DNA from 3 places in the Rothia sp. ZJ1223 genome. Region 3 is predicted to be linked to each of the others. Evidence: predicted binding sites of a transcription regulator. Region 3 holds the regulator's gene; each other region holds the start of a gene.
What was found. The regulator HrcA, encoded in region 3, represses chaperone genes, less so after heat shock. The targets are predictions, from matches to a motif close to TTNGCACTCGNNNNNNNCGAGTGCNAA.
Positions count from the first base shown of each region.

Region 1 (4,214 bases), on a different contig from region 3:
GGTAGCATGGCGTGCGCCGGGGTCACTCAGGCACGAAAAACTAATCTTGCCCTGATTATTGTGGTGTCTTTGGTGGGGCAGGCTGTGTACTACGGTTTTAGCACGGTGACGGGGTTAGAGGTAACCCGCGTCAATGCTGTTTTGGCGGCGTGTACGGTCGGCGGTTTGAGCACTTATTTGGCGTATAAACTTCACGCACCCCAAGTGATTTTCTCGGTCTGCGGCATTATGTTTTTGCTGCCGGGTTTGACTTTCTTTAGGGGGTTATATGCCTTTAGTGTGCATAACAACGAATCCTACGGGGCAGATGGCATGATCAACGCAGGCTCAACAGTTCTTGCCCTCGCTGGTGGGGTGGTACTGGGGGGTTACCTGATGGAAAACGCCATTGCCCGCTGGGGTAGCAGCGCCCGCGCCCAGCGTAAGAACTTCAACCGCTAAGAATCTTTTTAGGCAGAGGCGGGTAACTGCCAGTTCACGGATTGGGCACCCTGCTGTATTAGCAGGTCGTTCGTGTGTGAAAAAGGACGTGAGCCAAAGAAGCCCCTGGAAGCACTCAAAGGTGAAGGGTGAGCCGACTCAACACAGGGGTAGCCGCCCAGCAAGGGCTTGCACTTGCGCGCGTCCGCGCCCCAGAGAATACCCACCAGCGGCGTTCCGCGCTGTGCGAGGGCGGTGATGGCGCAGGTAGTGATGGTTTCCCAGCCCTTATTGCGGTGCGAACCGGCGTCCCCGGCACCTACCGAGAGCACTCTGTTTAACAGCATGACACCCTGATTACTCCAGGCGCTGAGGTCACCGTGGGCAGGCGGGGTGATTCCTAAATCTGTGTGCAGTTCTTTATAGATATTCTGCAAAGAGCGTGGCACGGGGCGAACATCGGGTTGCACCGAGAACGAAAGCCCCATTGCGTGACCGGGGGTGGGGTAGGGGTCTTGCCCAATAACGAGCACTTTCACCTCACTCATGGGCCGCTCAAAAGCTCTGAAAATGACGGACGCCGGTGGTAAGGTGGCGCGTCCGGCGGCATGCTCTTCGCGTAGAAAGTTGCCCATTGCACGAATATTCTCTTCGACGGGCGCTAATGCGTGAGCCCAGTCGGCAGCCATAATTTCGTTGAGCGGACGCGCGGGCATAGGCACCCCACCTTTCACGGTTGAAAATTTCGCGGTAGGGTACATACGTTACTAGATAGAAGGTGTGGCGGTCTCTATGGAATCTGAACGAGAACCTACCGGTGAAGTGATAGATGCAATGGAGCAACCGTTATCCGATGAGGACGGTCTTGAAGAAAAAACCGATGAAACGCGGGAACCTGAATCTGACATTCCAACCTCAGCGCTGACTGATATTGAAGCTGCCATTATTGGGTTAGAGAAAAGACGCTGGAAGTACCCCGGCGCTAAAGAGCAGGCTATCCGCCAGCAGTTGAGCTTGGGCCCTATCGCCTACTACCAGCTACTTAACACCATGATTGACACCCCGCGTGTGATCGCTGTTGAGCCTGCCCTGACTCGTCGCCTGCGAGAGCACCGCGATAACGGATGAATTGGGGGAACGGTCCCCCCCCCCTTGAGGAATGTTGCCGCTGCGAACGTGTAGCCTAGAACCACACCTTTTCTTTTTGGAACCCTTTGCACCTCAGGAGTAGCCTCAATGCAGCAGTTTCCCCGCGACGAATTCGATGATGTTGATGAGAGTTCAAAACGCCGCGGAGCGTACCGTGCGCAGGACCCTCTCGCCGGTGCTTCAAAAACCCTGCTACCTCTTATTGGCGCGGGTCTAGCTTCTTTGCTTTTGGGCGGATTCATGTACATTTACTCTCCACAGACATCGGCACCGGGGGCAGCCAAAACTACCGAGGCGAGCGCGTCCGCATCAGAAAGCGAAATCCCCACCGCCGAACCTACCCCCGAAGACACAGGGGAGCCCGTTATCCTTGAAATCTATAACTCTGGTGGAATTACCGGCGCCGCCTCAGATGCAATGAATCTGATTATGGCATCGACTCAAAACGTCACCATCACCCAGGTCGGTAACTGGCAGGGCACCCCGGTTAACGGTTCTATCGTCTACTACGCTGCGGGCTACGAGGACGAAGCAAACGAAGCCGCTGACACCCTGGAAATCCCTTACATTCAGGAGGACCCGACTCAGGCGGTGCCGGTCATTGCGGTGCTCGGACCAGATTACGTTCTTTCTTCGTTGCGCGTTGATAGCGATCAGATGTCTGGCGAATAAAACCATCAAACTTTCACGACGCGCTTGGTAAAAACTGCCCTAGTGGCTGCGGTCTTCGTGCGCTGTGGGCGATTAAAGGAACCTAAACCCCTTGCTATGTTTGCGCTAGAGGTGGCTCAGGTGCCAAGATTGGAATTAGCACTTGAAGTGTGTGACTGCTAACCGCTGTGCTAGGTGATAGCAGCTACCACGCGCAAAAGTAAACTTTTGTGTGAACGGTGAGGGGCGCGCGTCCTGACGATACAGAAAAGTCAGGGTGTTAGACGTTCCGTCCGTCGCGGGCACCGAACACGCGAACACCGACACTACGTCCAGGAGGGCGAAACACCAATGGCAAAGTTGATTGCTTTTGATGAAGAAGCACGCCGCGGTCTTGAAAAGGGTTTGAATACCCTTGCAGACGCTGTCAAGGTAACCCTTGGCCCGCGCGGTCGTAACGTTGTATTGGAAAAGGCTTGGGGCGCACCCACCATCACCAATGACGGCGTTTCAATCGCTAAGGAAATCGAGCTTGAGGATCCTTACGAGAAGATCGGCGCGGAACTCGTTAAAGAAGTCGCGAAGAAGACCGACGACATCGCAGGTGACGGCACCACCACCGCAACCGTTTTGGCTCAGGCACTCGTCCGCGAAGGCTTGCGCAACGTTGCTGCTGGCGCTGACCCGCTGAGCCTCAAGCGCGGTATCGAAAAGGCTGTTGAAGCTGTAACCGCTGAGTTGCTTGAGTCAGCTAAAGAAGTTGAAACTGAAGAAGAAATCGCTGCAACCGCATCAATTTCAGCCGGTGACAAAGAAATCGGCAAGCTCATTGCTCAGGCAATGGAGAAGGTCGGTAAAGAAGGTGTTATCACCGTTGAAGAGTCAAACACCTTTGGTCTTGACCTTGAACTGACCGAGGGCATGCGCTTTGATAAGGGCTTCCTCTCAGGCTACTTCGTGACCGACCCCGATCGTCAGGAAGCTGTTCTTGAAGATCCTTACATCTTGATCGTGAACTCCAAGATCTCCAACGTAAAGGATCTTGTTCCCGTTCTTGAGAAGGTCATGCAGGCTGGTAAGCCCCTGTTGATTGTTGCTGAAGATGTTGAGGGCGAAGCTCTTGCGCTTCTGGTTCTGAACAAGATGCGCGGTTCTATCAAGTCTGTTGCTGTGAAGGCTCCCGGTTTCGGCGACCGCCGCAAGGCTCAGATGGCTGATATCGCTATTCTGACCGGTGGTCAGGTTATTACCGAAGAGGTTGGTCTTTCACTGGATCAGGCAACCATTGACCTGCTGGGTTCAGCTCGCAAGGTTGTTGTGACCAAGGACGAGACCACCATCATCGAGGGCGCTGGCGATCAGGCTTCTATCGAGGGTCGTGTTGCTCAGATTCGCGGTGAAATTGCGAACTCGGATTCTGACTACGACCGCGAGAAGTTGCAGGAGCGTTTGGCGAAGCTGGCAGGCGGTGTGGCAGTTCTTAAGGCTGGCGCAGCGACTGAGGTTGAGCTCAAGGAACGCAAGCACCGTATTGAGGACGCCGTTCGCAACGCGAAGGCTGCTGTTGAAGAGGGTATTGTTCCCGGCGGTGGCGTGGCTTTGATTCAGGCTGGCGTGAAGGCATTTGAGAAGTTGCAGCTTGAGGGCGATGAGGCAACTGGCGCGAACATCGTGAAGGTCGCTATCGACGCTCCCTTGAAGCAGATTGCTGCTAACGCAGGTCTGGAACCCGGCGTTGTTGTTGATAAGGTACGTGGTCTGCCCGTAGGTACCGGTCTCAACGCTGCAACCGGCGAGTACGAAGACTTGATGGCTGCCGGCATTAACGACCCCGTTAAGGTAACCCGTTCAGCTCTGCAGAACGCAGCTTCCATCGCAGGTCTGTTCTTGACTACCGAAGCTGTTGTCGCTGACAAGCCTGAGCCTGCTGGTGCGAACCCCGCAGCTGGCATGGATCCGGGCATGGGCGGCATGATGTAAGTTACCGGCTTATG
Region 1 is NZ_JAFEUT010000005.1:228,578-232,791, reverse strand. It holds gene JTP09_RS08500 (threonine/serine exporter family protein) at 1-441, shown strand, start outside; gene JTP09_RS08495 (uracil-DNA glycosylase) at 450-1,136, opposite strand; gene JTP09_RS08490 (DUF3263 domain-containing protein) at 1,213-1,548, shown strand; gene JTP09_RS08485 (LytR C-terminal domain-containing protein) at 1,657-2,241, shown strand; gene groL (chaperonin GroEL) at 2,572-4,200, shown strand.
Region 1: groL (chaperonin GroEL) is a predicted target of HrcA. The motif match lies at 2,377-2,403, and genes of this name have one in related genera.

Region 2 (4,214 bases), on a different contig from region 3:
GCAACTGCTTCATCCATAATGCCGTTCCAACGGGGCTGCGGCAAGAATATCCAGGTTCCTGCCAGCACCAGCATCACAGTCACTGCCGCCAACGGCACAATACGAGTAAAGGTACGCACCCAGTAAGACAAGATAGCAGACACAAAAACAGGCTCACCGCGCTCCAACTTACGAGCAAAAGAACCCGTCATCAAAAAAGCCGAAATCAGCAGGAAAACATCCACACCCCCAGAAACCTTGCCAAACCAAAAATGGTAGGCAGCAACCAGAGTCAGTGCGAGCGCCCTGAGACCTTGAATTTCGGGGCGAAAAACTGTTTCAGTGGGTTTAGGTGTGGTCGGTGATGTCATCTACCTGAGTATCGCGAACTGTGGGTGAACAAAAAGCAACAGGTGTTAGGTTACTCCCTGTATCTGGAGTGCGTGGGCTACGACAATAGAAAACCCGCCCTTTGTGACTAAACACAAGGGGCGGGATTCTTATCGCTGGTGAAACAGTAGAAGCCTACTTTGAAGTGTTCTCTTCTGTTTCAGCGGGTTTCTCAACGACCAGTGTTTCGGTGGTAAGAACCAGCGCGGCGATAGAGGATGCGTTCTCAAGAGCTGAGCGGGTGACTTTCACGGGGTCAATCACACCGGCTGCGATGAGGTCGCCGTATTCGCCGGTCTTGGCGTTGAAGCCTGACCCCAGTGGCATCTCAGCGACCTTCGAGGTGACAACGTAGCCGTCATGACCTGCGTTTTCAGCGATCCAGCGCAGAGGCTGCACGAGAGCTCGACGTACGATGTCCACGCCGGTCTGTGCGTCCTTGGAGGAAAGCTCAAGACCGTCCAGTGCTTGGAGGGCGTGAACCAGCGCGGTACCGCCACCTGCTACGATGCCCTCTTCAAGAGCTGCACGGGTGGATGACACTGCGTCTTCGATGCGGTGCTTTCGTTCCTTAGCTTCGACCTCGGTTGCAGCGCCCACCTTAATGACGCCGACGCCACCGGCGAGCTTTGCCAGACGCTCTTTGAGCTTCTCCCGGTCCCACTCAGAATCTACGCGTTCTATTTCAGCACGGAGCTGGTCTACGCGCTCGGCAACGTCTTCAGAGGATCCGCCGCCTTCAACGATGGTGGTGTTGTTCTTGGTGACAGTGATACGGCGCGCTGAGCCCAGCTGTTCCATAGTCACTGCGTCCAGGGAGATACCGAGTTCGCCGGTAATGACGGTAGCACCGGTGAGAATCGCCAGATCCTGCATGATTGCCTTGCGGCGTTCACCAAAGCCGGGGGCTTTGAGAGCAACCACGTTGATGTTGCCGCGCAGCTTGTTAACCACCAAGGTTGACAGAGCTTCGCCCTCAACATCTTCAGCGATGATGGTCAAAGGCTTCTTAGCCTGAACGACCTTCTCAAGAACGGGCATCATCTCTGCAACGGTTGAGATTTTGCCCTGGTAAATCAAAACAGCGCTATCTTCAAGCACAGCTTCTGCACGCTCAGGGTCAGTGACGAATGAGGGTGACAGGTAGCCCTTATCGAACTGCATACCCTCGGTGACCTCAAGAGCGATCTCAGTGGTTGAGCCGTCTTCGATGGTGATAACACCGTCCTGACCAACCTTTGAGAAGGCCTCTGCCAGCAACTCACCGATTTCGGGTGATTGGGCAGAAATCGCCGCTACGTGGGCAACTTCGTCGCCCTCTACCGCACGAGCGTTCTCGAGCAGACGCGCAGATACAGCCTTCACAGCAGTTTCAATGCCGCGCTTGATTTCACCGGGTGCGGCACCTGAGGTCACGTTACGCAGCCCCTCAGTCACCAGCGCCTGTGCCAGCACAGTTGCGGTGGTGGTGCCATCACCGGCGACATCGTTGGTGCGGGTTGCTACCTCTTTAGCCAGCTGAGCACCCAGATTCTCGTAAGGGTTCTCCAACTCAATTTCGCGGGCGATAGAAACACCGTCATTGGTAATAATGGGAGCGCCCCACTGCTTATCAAGAACCACGTTACGACCGCGGGGGCCGAGGGTTACCTTGACAGCATTGGCGAGCTTATCGACGCCTGCCTGCAGATGCTTGCGGGCGTCATCATTGAATTCCAGCTGCTTTGCCATGAATTCTTATGCCTCCTTCACGAAGGAAATAGGTCAAAGGCTTTACTTGGTAACTACAGCCAGTACGTCACGTGCTGAGAGAATCAGGTACTCTTCAGCGCCGTACTTAACTTCGGTGCCACCGTACTTTGAGAAGATGACAACGTCGCCTTCTGCAACGTCAACGGGAATACGGTTGCCCTTATCGTCAACGCGACCGGGGCCAACAGCGATAACGGTTGCTTCCTGCGGCTTCTCTTTTGCGGTGTCGGGGATCACCAGACCTGAGGCAGTGGTCTGCTCAGCTTCTTTGATCTGAACAACAATGCGGTCTTCCAAAGGCTTAATGCTTGCCATGGGATTACTCCTTGGTGAAAATGTACGAACAGTTTGGGCACTGCCCACATCTGTATGCTCGATAGACCATGCCTGTCGTCGCGGTGCCAGAAACAGCCCATCATTAGCACTGTAGGCAGTCAAGTGCTAACTAAACTTTAGAACCGTCCACGCACCAGGGTCAAGACGGGAGCAGTTCTTTATGGCTGTGGGCATAACTGTATTCGCTACCCTGTACCGTACGATTATTGGTGTGAGCGCTTTACCCCATCATTTACCCATCATATCTGCCGATGCCATCGAACTATCAGGTGAGCACCAAGACCTCATAGCTTCTTTAGTGCCCTACAATGCCGATCAGACGTTGCACGCAGTAACCTCTCTACGAAAAGCTGGGATAGACGCCGAAACATCAGCTTTCCTGCTCTCTCAGGCAAAGCTACGCACTAAAGCTCAGGCAAAGTTTGGTGATTTAGCCCATCACTTACTCCTCACTGACGCCGGTTTAGAGCAGGCAACCAGAGCCGCCGTTGCCGCTGCTCACGCACGTCGTTTTGCTGAAGCCGGTATTGAATCGGTTGCCGATTTGGGCTGCGGCATAGGTGCTGATTCTCTTGCTTTCGCGCGTGAGGGCTTGGCGGTGACAGCTGTTGAGCTTGATGCCGAAACCGCAAAAATTACCGCCCACAACCTCAGCGGCTACCCCACAGCCCAGGTGATACAGGCTGATATCACAGCCCTCAATGTTGAATCACTGACTGATACCCAAGGACGCGCTGTTCAGGGGCTGTGGTTAGACCCGGCACGACGCGAGGTAGAGGGTGGAACCACTTCTAAACGAGTCTGGGATGCAGAAGCCTTTTCTCCCCCACTCTCCTTTGTTCGGCAACTAGCTGCCCGCGGTATACCCATGGGCGTCAAGATGGGACCGGGTATTCCACACGATCAGATTCCCGCAGAGTGCGAGGCTCAGTGGGTGACGCACGCAGGTTCACTGGTCGAAGTCATTCTTTGGTTCAACGCTCTTGCACGCCCCGAGGTAGGTCGCGCGGCAACGGCGCTCTCCGATAATCCGGTGACCCCGCGCGTCCTGGGTGAAATTGTTGCCCACCACGATGAAGCACCTGCCGACGAGGTACCACTTGCACCGGTGGGCGATTTTATCTACGAACCAGATGCGGCGGTTATTCGCGCCGGTCTGGTGGCTCCACTAGCTAAAGCACTCGGCGCGCACCTCATCGACCCGAATATTGCCTACCTAACCACACATCACGAGGTGGAATCCCCTCTAGTTACCGGCTACCGGGTGCGAAGAACACTGCCCCTGCACGAAAAACACCTCAAAAAATGGGTCAAGGAAGAAGGCATCACCACCCTCACCATCAAAAAACGAGGGGTCGATATTGTGCCAGAAACCCTGCGCAGCAAACTTCTCGCCGGGGTCAAGAAAAAGAAAGGTGCAGTAAAAGCCGCAACCCTGATAGCCACCCGCATCGGCACCGGCAACAACTCACAGCGCTTTGCCCTCTACGTTGAGCCGCTACCATTTACTGCCGCACCGTCACACAAAGCAAAATAGCAGACCCTCAATGCCACGATTTTTTTCGTTCACCAGCACCAGTAAACTACGATGAAACCAGAGAACCCAACGTCAAAGGTGAATGTATATGATCCCCTTCTCTGATTCAGCCCAATCAACCATCGGTGTTGAGTGGGAACTTGCCCTGGTTGATCGTGAGACCCGCGAGTTGGCTTCTCGCGCCCAAGAGGTTTTTACCGCTCTTGAGCAGGACGCGCCG
Region 2 is NZ_JAFEUT010000002.1:360,765-364,978, forward strand. It holds gene JTP09_RS03995 (acyltransferase family protein) at 1-350, opposite strand, end outside; gene groL (chaperonin GroEL) at 505-2,100, opposite strand; gene groES (co-chaperone GroES) at 2,143-2,436, opposite strand; gene JTP09_RS04010 (class I SAM-dependent methyltransferase) at 2,618-3,994, shown strand; gene JTP09_RS04015 (glutamate--cysteine ligase) at 4,083-4,214, shown strand, end outside.
Region 2: groES (co-chaperone GroES) is a predicted target of HrcA. The motif match lies at 2,540-2,566, and genes of this name have one in related genera.

Region 3 (4,214 bases):
TTCTTTGAAGCGCGAGAAGAAGCCGCTATTGTGCTTCTGCTCAACGGTTTCACTCACTGCCAAGTCTTCATTACGCGATGCTGCGAACTGCTGCAACAAATCGCGCTGGTGGTCGGTGAGGTCAGTGGGAATCCGAACTTCAAGGTGTACGCGGAGGTTACCGCGTCCGCCCGCACGTAAACGGTTCACGCCCAATTCCTTGAGGGTGACAACATCACCTGACTGAGTGCCGGGCTTAACCAAAATTTCCTGCGGACCATCATAGGTCTCAAGGGTGATAGTGGTACCCAAAGCTGCTGCCGCCATCGAAATAACCATAGTGGCGTGCAAATCATCGCCCTCACGGGTGAAAGTTGAATCCTGGTTGACGTGCAACTCAACGTACAGGTCACCGTTAGGACCACCTGCCACACCCGCTTCACCCTGACCAGCTAGGCGAATACGAGTACCGTCTGCTACACCCGCAGGAATTTTAATAGTGAGCGGCTTGCGCTCGCGCACGCGTCCCTCACCGTAGCACTCGTTACAGGGGGTCTTGATAACGGTGCCGTAACCGTTACAGCTGGGGCACTGCACCGGCTGAACAACGGTACCCAAGATTGACTGCACCTGACGCTGCATGTACCCCTGACCGGCACAGGTATCACAAGTTTCGGGGTGGGTACCGGGCTCAGCTCCTTCACCCGCACAGTGAGAACACACCACAGCTGTATCAACGGTGATTTCTTTATTGATGCCGAAAACAGCTTCACGTAAATTAATACGGACGTTAATCAGCGCATCCTGACCCTGGCGGGTACGGCTTGCCGGGCCCTGGGGCTGCTGGCTGAAGAAGGTGTTGAAAATATCTTCAAATCCACCGAAGCCACTGAAACCGCCACCGCCGCCAAAGCCCTGGGCGTTGCCGTTTTCGTTGCCCGTACGATCATAGATATCGCGCTTCTGCGGGTCAGAAAGAACCTCATAGGCGTGCGATACCCTCTTGAACTCTTCAGCTGCCTCTTCGCCAGGGTTGATATCGGGGTGCAGCTTGCGAGCTTTCGTGCGGTATGCCTTCTTAATCTCTTCAGCGGTGGCATCGCGTGAAACGCCGAGGGTGTCGTAATGGCTGCTCACTAAATATTCTCTTTCTGTAGATCGCTGTGTATTTTTAGAAAAAATGTGGGAGTTAGTGGTTCAAAGTTTTGGAAAGGTAAGATGCTACCGCTCGTACCAGAGTGATATTGCCGGGGTAGTCCATGCGAATGGGCCCCACGATACCTATTTTCGCGGTGTTGTTAAAGCCGTAACCTGTTGCTACCACGGCGGCGTCGGTGAGTGGGTCGAGCTGACTTTCTGCACCGATTTTAACTGAAAATCCCCGTTGATCGTGGGAAAGTTCCTCTAACAACCTTAAGACTACTACCTGTTCCTCTAGAGCATCGAGAATCGGGGCGATGCTGTGAGGAAAATCTTGGGTTGATTGGGCGAGGTAAGAAGTCCCGGCAAAAGTCATACGGTGAGGTTTCGCTTCATCTGCAAGCTGTTGTAGAGCGTCGTTGAGGGCGACGGGGTATGAAGTAGTTTCTCCTGTGCTCGCCGGGCAGACACGTCCTAGTTGTTCCAGGGGTTGCCCGAGGTAGGTGCTACGTAAGAGAGCTGCGATTGCGGCGCTATTAATGTGCTGCCGTTGGCTCTGCCCATTGTGGTCAGTTGCGTCAAACGTCAAGACCCTCTGCAGAACTTCTGCGTTGCTGAGCACCACCAAGACCATGAGCTGTCTATCAGCCACCTCAATAACGTCGATATGCCTAATGGTGAGCGATTCCTCTACTGGGTGCTGAATCACAGCTACCTGCCGGGTGAGTTGCGAGAGCAACCTGACGGTTCGATCCATCAGCTGGTCAATGTCGGTCGCCCCGTCGAGAAACTGGGCTATGGCTCGACGCTGGGGTTCGTTGAGGGGTCTAACTCCGGCTATTTTGTCGACGAAAAGACGGTAGCCATCGTTGGTAGGGATTCTGCCGGCGCTAGCGTGAGGTGCACTAATCAACCCCTGCTCTTCAAGATGAGCCATATCGTTACGAACAGTTGCACTTGAAACACCAAGACTATGACGCTCAATGAGGGCTTTGGAGCCAACCGGCTCACGCGAATGAACGTAGTCCTCAATAATTGCTTGTAAAACCTGAAAATGTCGTTCACGGTTCATGCGGGGCATCCTCCTTTCTCTACGCAGCAGTCCGATAAAAATTAGCACTCTTAGGTGCCCAGTGCTAACACTAACTCTAATACTGTAGAGGCAGTGCGCTCCAGTTCGTACGCTCAAGGCTCAAGGGTAGCGCGTAGAATACTGATGTAGATACGTGCGCTAACCACCAAGGAGACACTATGAGCCAGCCCTGGGGTGCCCGAGATTTGGGTGCTTTATCTCAACAACACCGTGGTACGGCATCCCGCGCCCTCTACCTAGCGCCTAGGCTTCTTCTAGAGGATGTTGAGAGCGGCTGGGTAGGGGTCGTTGTCTCTTTTGAGACTATCGGAGGCATGCAGGTGTTCGGTCTAGAGGACGCTGCCGGGCGGGTTAAAAAGTTCCCGTTGGGCGCCGGTTTTCTTCTAGAAGGGCAGCCTGTCACGGTGGTTGCACCCAGGAGTAAAAAACAAGCCCCAGTGCGTAAGATTTCCCGTTCGGGCTCCTTTGAGGTTGCCAATGCGCCTGCGAAGGTGGCGCGCGCGTCCCGTCTGTGGGTTGAAGGTACGCACGATGCAGAATTGATTGAGAAAGTCTGGGGTCACGACCTACGTGTGGAGGGCATTGTCGTAGAGCCCCTGCACGGTGTTGATGACCTTGCCGCTGCTATGAGGAGTTTCGCACCGGGGCCGCAGCGTAAACTCGGTATTTTGGTGGATCACCTCATCAGCGGAACCAAAGAAAGTCGCATCGTTACCGAAGCGCTCGCCGTTCCCGGTGCCCGCGGTAACGTGGAAATTGTTGGTCACCCCTTTGTTGATGTCTGGCAGGCTATCAAACCCCAGGCGCTGGGATTAAGCCGCTGGCCCACCGTGCCCCGCAGCGAAGAATGGAAAAAGGGCATGCTCAAACGGTTAGGGCTCCCCCACGATTCGCAGGAAGACATCGCTCACGCCTGGAAGTTCATGCTCTCAAAAGTTAATTCGTACGCTGATTTAGAACCCAGTATTTTGGGACCGGTAGAATCCCTCATTGATTTTCTCACCGACGATGTGAAGAAAGTGTGACATAAATCTTTCGAAGATTTACCGTAAATGTGGGGTTTGAAACTGCGCCTGTTACCGCTCAGTATCTAAAATATTCAAGAACCCCGTAGCCTGTTGTAATGACACTAACAGAGCTTCACCCTGCTTGATCTTTACCCTTTTATGAAAACGAGTACATTCTTGAAAACAACCTCACAGGTTCCCGCCGAATCGCAGTTTAATGGCACCGCAGCAGCTGCCGGCAAACTGAGCGTTGCTGAAGACAGAAATATAGCGACGCTCGCCCATTTTGGTGGTGTACTGGGTTGCATTCCCTCAGCAGTTATCTACTACCTGTACAAAGGACGCGCGCCTTTCGCCCAGCAGGAAGCCCGCGAGGCATTGAACTTCACTCTGCTGCCTACCATTATTGCGTTGGCATCATTCTTCTTATCAAGCCTTCCCGGCATTGGATGGATTTTCGGTTTGGTAGCAGCGCTAGTGTGGGTTATACTGGCGAGTATGTCGCTCTATGCAGGTATTCGTGTTAACCGCGGCAACCCCTACCAGTACCCACTGAACACCCGCCTCTTCGATGTGATTCGTGTTCGTCGCTAGGGTTATCTGTTTCACCAACAAGTTTTCATAGATAAACCGCCTCTCTTCATTTCATGAAGAGAGGCGGTTTCTTGATTAAAAGAACTGTTTATAGTTCGGGGAGCAACTCACGAGTAACAGCATCGCCCAGCAGTCTGCCATTGAGGGTGAGAACAAGGCGTCCGTTTTTCAAGGCTTCAGGCTCAACTAAGTCTTGGTTCAGCAACCACTGAAGTTTAGCGTCCAGAGCCTGCCCGTGTACCTGCTGTAGTTTGTTGATTGAATACCCCTCAATGGTTCGCACCATGAGCATGATGTCCTCAAAGTTCTTGGTCTTTTCTCCGAGAACTTCACGGGCTGCCGCCGGGGACTGCCCGAGGCAGATCTTACCGGAGTAAGCCACGGGGTGCTTAACATTCCAC
Region 3 is NZ_JAFEUT010000001.1:124,056-128,269, reverse strand. It holds gene dnaJ (molecular chaperone DnaJ) at 1-1,116, opposite strand, end outside; gene hrcA (heat-inducible transcriptional repressor HrcA) at 1,169-2,191, opposite strand; gene JTP09_RS00575 (DUF3097 family protein) at 2,371-3,237, shown strand; gene JTP09_RS00570 (DUF4870 domain-containing protein) at 3,397-3,813, shown strand; gene hemW (radical SAM family heme chaperone HemW) at 3,902-4,214, opposite strand, start outside.